Regions from separate parts of the Pseudomaricurvus sp. genome, predicted to be linked through region 2. Evidence: predicted binding sites of a transcription regulator. Region 2 holds the regulator's gene; the other holds the start of a gene.
What was found. The regulator PhoB, encoded in region 2, activates phosphate uptake and scavenging genes when phosphate is short. The targets are predictions, from matches to a motif close to TGTCATAAANNTGTAACA.
Positions count from the first base shown of each region.

Region 1: the regulator PhoB is predicted to act here: its motif matches at 1,567-1,584, upstream of ACTG33_RS07315 (GNAT family N-acyltransferase).

Region 1 is NZ_CBFIHX010000038.1:19,224-22,642, forward strand. It holds gene ACTG33_RS07315 (GNAT family N-acyltransferase) at 1-1,472, opposite strand, end outside; gene ACTG33_RS07320 (MerR family transcriptional regulator) at 1,732-2,160, shown strand; gene ACTG33_RS07325 (isovaleryl-CoA dehydrogenase) at 2,239-3,408, shown strand.
Region 2 is NZ_CBFIHX010000048.1:2,024-5,442, forward strand. It holds gene phoR (phosphate regulon sensor histidine kinase PhoR) at 1-769, opposite strand, end outside; gene ACTG33_RS08460 (hypothetical protein) at 998-1,195, opposite strand; gene phoB (phosphate regulon transcriptional regulator PhoB) at 1,321-2,031, opposite strand; gene ubiA (4-hydroxybenzoate octaprenyltransferase) at 2,235-3,236, opposite strand; gene ACTG33_RS08475 (chorismate--pyruvate lyase family protein) at 3,333-3,419, opposite strand, start outside.

The DNA.
Region 1 (3,419 bases), on a different contig from region 2:
TCACAGCGACGATCCGGCTCGATAAAATAGGGTTGTTTGGCACTGGCCAGAGCCTGCGGGCAGGCGTAATAACGCTGGTAATAAAACACCAGATGATCAATCAGTGATTTGGAAAAGCTGGCGCTGACCGTCACCGGCCCAATCAGATAGCGCACACCTTCGTTGTGATTCAGATAAGCGCCGATGCCCTGCCACAGGTAGTCCAGACTGTTCTTGCCCCAGTACTGGGGATTGACGAAGCTGCGCCCCAGCTCCAACCCCTGCTCCAGATAGGGACGAAAGCCCGGCTGAAAATCGAACAGCGTATGGGTGTACAAAGCCGCATCGCCAGATTCCTTCAGCAGCCTCGCCATATCCCCCAGACGATAAGCCCCGGCCAGACACATGGCCTCGCGATCCCACAACAACAAATGTTGATAACTGCGATCAAAAAGGTCCAGATCCCGTTTCGCGCCAGTACCCTCACCCACCTTGCGGAAGGTGTATTCCCGCAGGCGTCCTACCTCGCGCATGGTCACAGGACTCTCGGCATAACGGGTCAGAAGAATGCGGTTGCCGTCGCGGGTTTCGCCCAACGCCTGCATCTGACGGGACTCTTCCAACAACCGCAGACGATCTTCAGGGTGAGCAATGGTCTTTTCCGTGACAAACATCGGATTCTTGTGTTTGCGGCTACCCACTTTGTAAAGATGCTTTTTCAAGCGTTTGAGCAAGGCTCTATCCGGCAATTGATCGGTATGCAGGGCCGAACAGGGAATAGGCTCACCGACACAGAACTTAATCGTGGCCGACTTTTTATTGAACATCTCTTTCGCCAACAGTGCCGTCCCCAGTGGCTTGTACACCATGGAAGCACTGTAAAACAGCAACGAATTCTTGGCCTGAATGTGAATCGGCAGAATCGGCGCCTTGGCACGACGCGCCATTTTCAGAAACCCCGGACGCCAGCGAGTATCGCGAACTCCGTTGGGGCGTGCTCGAGACACCTCGCCGGCCGGGAAAACAATCACCGCGCGGTCTTTTTCCAGCTCATCCAGCGTCATGCGGAAGCTCTTCAGTGCCCCGCTGCCCGTCATATTGTCCAGCGGGATCAACAGCGGGTGCAGCGCTTCAAAATTCATCAGCATGTCATTGGCAATGATTTTGACGTCAGGCCGCACCTCGCAAACCAAACGCAGCAGCGCCAGACCGTCGAGCGAGCCAATGGGGTGATTAGCAATGATCACCACCCGACCCTGATCCGGGATATTGGCCTTGTCGCGACTGGACACGGTGTAGCTGAAATTGAAGTAATCGAACACACTCTCGATAAACGCAATCGGATCCAGACCCGCGTTATCCTTCAGGAAAGCGTTAATTTCCTGCTCGTGGGTCAGCCTCCGCAAGAATGAAAAGGTGGAACGTTTGATCATCTCCGGCTGCTGACCGAAACCGGGGTATTTGTCACAGAGGGTTTGTTCGATGTTGATCATAAAACTCGCTCATTTTCGTCTTGTTTTGACGCTGCCAGTGTTTATTGGATTACGACCAAATTACTGCGATCTTGTGACGGTTAAATGATGGTGCTGTGACACTAATGTGACTCCCCTTCGGGCCTTTTCCATCTAAAAACCACCCTCCTTATCACCAAGCTTACCTTTACGTTAACGTAAACTATTGCTAGTCTTACCTCTGTCTTGTCGCACTCGACCCTTTGGGCGGCTGCTCAAAATACCGGAATCACAGAAACCAATGACAACAAAAACCTACAGCATTACCGACCTGTCCCGGGAGTTCGACGTCACCACCCGTGCCATCCGCTTTTATGAGGACAAGGGCATGCTGACGCCCGAGCGCCGAGGCCAAACCCGCATTTACACCCCGGCGGACCGGACTAAGCTCAAGCTTATCCTGCGCGGTAAACGCCTCGGATTAACGCTGGATGAGAGCCGCGACATTATCGAGATGTACAACCCGGGTAAAAGCAACGCCGATCAGCTGGAGAAGCTGATCCTGAAAATCCGCGAGCGTCGCGATTATCTGCAACAACAGATGCACGATCTGGAAGTGATGATGGTCGACCTGCAATCTTCTGAGCGCAGCTGCCTGGAGGCGCTGCAAAAGATCGATCAGGAAAGCTACAAGAACCTGCAGGAAGAATCATTGGAAACGGATGCCTGAAACACCCAAACATCAACAGCTGCCATGAGCTGAACATTTGAACCTGATTTTTGAATTTGCATTAAGAAGAGACACACCATGAGCATCAGCTACCCATCGTTAAACTTTGACCTTGGCTCCGACATCGACATGCTACGCGACAGCGTGTATCAATTTTGCCAGGCCGAACTGGCGCCACGCGCCGAGCAAATCGACCGCGACAATGAATTCCCCATGGACATGTGGCGTAAGTTTGGCGATATGGGCCTGTTGGGCATGACCGTTGCCGAGGAGTTTGGCGGCACTAACATGGGCTACCTCGCCCACGTCGTCGCCATGGAAGAGATCTCTCGTGCCTCGGCGTCCGTCGGTTTATCGTACGGTGCTCATTCGAATCTGTGCGTTAACCAGATTCACAAGAACGGCACCCACGATCAAAAACTCAAGTACCTGCCCAAACTCTGTTCCGGTGAACACATTGGCGCGCTGGCCATGAGCGAGCCCAACGCCGGCAGCGATGTGGTCAGTATGAAATTGCGCGCAGAAAAACAGGGCGACAAGTACATCCTCAACGGCAACAAAATGTGGATCACCAATGGCCCCGACGCGCACACCTATGTGATTTACGCCAAAACTGACGTTGCCGCCAACTCTCGTGGCATCACCGCATTTATCGTCGAACGGGATTTCCCCGGATTCTCCCGTCATCAGAAACTGGACAAACTGGGCATGCGCGGCTCCAACACCTGCGAACTGGTGTTTCAGGATTGCGAAGTGCCTGCTGAGAATATCCTGGGTAAAGAAGGCGAAGGCGTAAAAGTTTTGATGAGCGGTCTGGATTTCGAGCGCACCATTCTTTCCGGTGGCCCAGTCGGCATCATGCAGGCCTGCATGGACATCGTCGTCCCTTACATTCACGACCGCAAACAATTCGGCCAGTCCATTGGTGAATTCCAATTGATGCAGGGCAAGGTAGCTGACATGTACACCGAATTAAACGCCTCCCGCGCCTATTTGTACGCAGTAGCCAAAGCCTGTGATCGCGGTGAAGAAAGCCGCAAGGACGCCGCCGCCGTGATTCTGTACACCGCTGAAAAAGCCACACAAATGGCCCTGCAAGCGATCCAGACTTTGGGCGGCAATGGCTACATTAACGAATTCGCCACCGGCCGTCTGCTGCGGGACGCCAAGCTGTATGAAATTGGCGCCGGCACCTCCGAAGTGCGCCGTATGCTGATTGGCCGAGAATTGTTTAACGAAACCAAATAAGACTGCTTAAT
Region 2 (3,419 bases):
TAATCAGGCTGGTCATCCGAATCCCTTGCTGCTCCATCTGTTGCAGGGCTCGCTCCCAGGGCGCCGGCAGATCCGGTGACATGCTGAGGGTCTCCACATAACCGCGGATGACGGTGAGCGGCGTGCGCAGCTCATGGGAGACATTGCCAACGAAGTCTTTGCGCATCTGCTCCAGCTTGTGCAGGCGGGTGACGTCTCTCACCAGAACCAGACATTCACCCTGACCAAAACGGGTAATCTGATATTGCAGATGTACATCACCGGTATGAGGCGAGGGCAGATCGAGAGGTTCGGTATACTCCCCTTTGTCCATGTATTGAATGAATACGGGATGGCGCACGTAGTTGAAGATCGGGTTGCCCTGGTCCTGATGCCTGAGGTGCAACAGGTGACCGGCAGCGGCGTTGTACCAGTCTATATTGCCCTGACGGTCGAGTAACAAAATACCGTCGCGCAGGGCAGAGGTGATTTCCTGTCCGCGTTTGACCACCGCCTGCAGACGCTTCTTTTCACGCCGCTGACGCTTCTGCAGTCGCACAATATTATCGAAGATGTCACCCCAGATACCGCTGGCATCAGGTGGCTGAATACGACGGGAGTTTTGCAGCCAGGCATCCAGACGATGCATTTGCCACAGCATCCAGGCCATGTAGACTGCGCCACCGGCAATGAGTGTCCAGGTCAGGTAGCCATTCATTAATCCGAAGACCACACACACCAGTGTGCAAACAATGATCCGCCGGATTTCAGCGGAAAAACCTCTGTTCAATGTTGATTCCCTTCGTGCTGTTGACTGAGTTGCCTGATTGGTCGTGGTTGACCAACAGCTGTGGAGTCTAAGAAGTGCCGGACTGGCAATGGGTACTGAAAAAGCGGGTGCTGACGACGGATCTGAGATTCAATCCAGCAAGACAAGGCTGAATGATGAGTGATGATTTGGGATGGCAATGGGTTAGACAACCCTTGCTTTTGCACAGTGATCGGCACGTTACAGACCTTAAAGATCGTCAGTAATGGCTTCATCAACCGCTTGATCAACTTCTTTGGCCGCATCACGGGTGGCATGGCCAATGTCACGTGTAACGTCCCGGGTAGTATGACCAATCTCCTTGCCAATTTTTTTGGCGCTGGTACAACCACCAGCAACCAGAGCTGACATCAGGATCATCGCTGAAATTACCAGTGTGCGTTTCATCAAGCCCTCTACCTTTTGACTCTGTGCCCTGGGTCTGACTTAGACCGAAGACTGAAACATCACACTGTATTCATGTGGCGCGGAAAGTCCAGTAAAGATGACACACCGCAAACGGGTGACAACCCTCAAATTTCTTTCACGGCAGACACTTTCAGCGAGAATCGATATCCCGCACCGCGCACGGTTTGCACAAAACGGTCGTGATCGTCCTGTTGCAGCGCCTTGCGCAAGCGACGGATATGCACATCCACGGTGCGCTCTTCCACATACACATTGCCGCCCCAGACGTGATCGAGCAGCTGGCTGCGGGTGTAAACACGCTCCTGGTGCGTCAGGAAGAATTCCAGCAAACGGTACTCGGTAGGACCCATCTGCACTGGCGTGTCATTGATGGTGACACGGTGGCTGACAGGATCGAGGGTTAAACCGTCAACAGTAATCGGGCCACTGTCTGCCAGAGTATCGGTACGACGCAAAACCGCCTTCAGGCGCGCGACCAGTTCGCGAGGCGAGAAGGGCTTGGTGATGTAATCATCGGCACCGACTTCCAGTCCCTGTACTTTATTATCCTCTTCGCCCTTGGCGGTGAGCATAATAATGGGCACCTGCGAAGTCACCTCGTCACGCTTCAGGCGACGGGCCAGCTCGATACCACTGGTGCCCGGCAGCATCCAATCCAGCAGCACCAGATCAGGCTTGCGATCCACGATCAGGCTGTGCGCCTGCTGTGCATCTTCGGCCTCCATACAGTGATAATCCGCCATCTCCAGAGCAATGCGGAGCATGTCCCGGATGGAGGACTCATCATCGACGATCAATATTGTTTTCTGGGGCATCATCTCTGCCTTTGCTGTTTTCTGATACGGGCATTAAATAGTGTTTTTGTGAATCTTTTGTTACAGCCTCGGGTTTAAATATAGCTGTCACATAGCGCCACTGTCAGATTTTCCGTTTTCAGGCCAATCTGTGACACACCCCACACAGCAACAGCCTTTCACTGAAACCAGCCATTGAAGGAGGATAGCGACGCTAAGAGCCGCTATCGAAGAAGATAGTCCGCAACAATACCGGCGAAAATCGCAAATCCGGCCCAGTTGTTGTTGAGAAACGCTTTGAAACACTGATCCCGATCGCGATGGCGAATCAGGTATTGCTGATACACAAACAAGCCCGAGGCTGCCACGAGTCCCAGATAGTAGACCGACCCCAACTCAAACCGCTGACCCACCATCATCAGGGTCACGATAACCATCACCTGCAGGCTGCCGGTCATCACCCGATCCTGATCGCCAAACAGCACGGCGGTGGATTTCACCCCAATCCGCAAATCGTCGTCGCGATCCACCATCGCGTAGAAGGTGTCATAAACCACCGTCCAGATCACTGCAGCGGTGTAAATCAGCCAGCATTCCGCGGGTACCTCACCGGTCTGGGCGGCAAAGCCCATGGGGATACTCCAGGCAAAGGCAGCACCCAACACCACTTGCGGCAGATGGGTATAGCGCTTCATAAACGGGTAACAGCCGGCCAGCGCCACCGCGCCCAGGGACAGCAGAATCGTCAGCTTGTTGGTAAACAACACCAGTACAAAAGACAGCAGACACAGCAGCACACACACCGCCAACGCTTCCTTCGGCTGAATTTTACCGCTGGCCAGAGGCCGCTCGCGGGTGCGTTTGACGTGACCATCCACGTTGCGATCGGCGTAGTCGTTGATGGCACAACCAGCCGCGCGCATGGACACCACCCCCAATACGAAAATCAGCAGTACATCCCAATCAGGCAAGCCACCGGCGGCCAGCCACAGTCCCCACAGCGTCGGCCAGAGCAGCAACAGCCAGCCAATGGGACGATTCATACGGGTTAGCTGCCAGTAGTAGGGCAGGTGATCCCAGACCAGCAACCCCGACAACGGGCCCGACCGCTTTGGTGCAGCCTTCGCGGTTTTTGCCGAGGGCCCACGGCTGGCCGGTTTGGCAGCCTTTGGCTTCTGCGGTGGGCGATTTGGCTTCTTGGACTTTCTCTTCTTGGCTGGAGTCATGTTGTGGCTTTCTGTTAATTGAGTATCTACGGACGTCTGACTAAGTATCTAGGGACGTCTAATTAAGTATCTACACGGGCGTCGGCAGTGTAACGGCTAGAGGGTATCGATGAAATCCGGCAGAAACACTTCCCCCACCAGAATGGGCTTGTTTTGAACGTAGAACACAGAGCGACGCCCCCA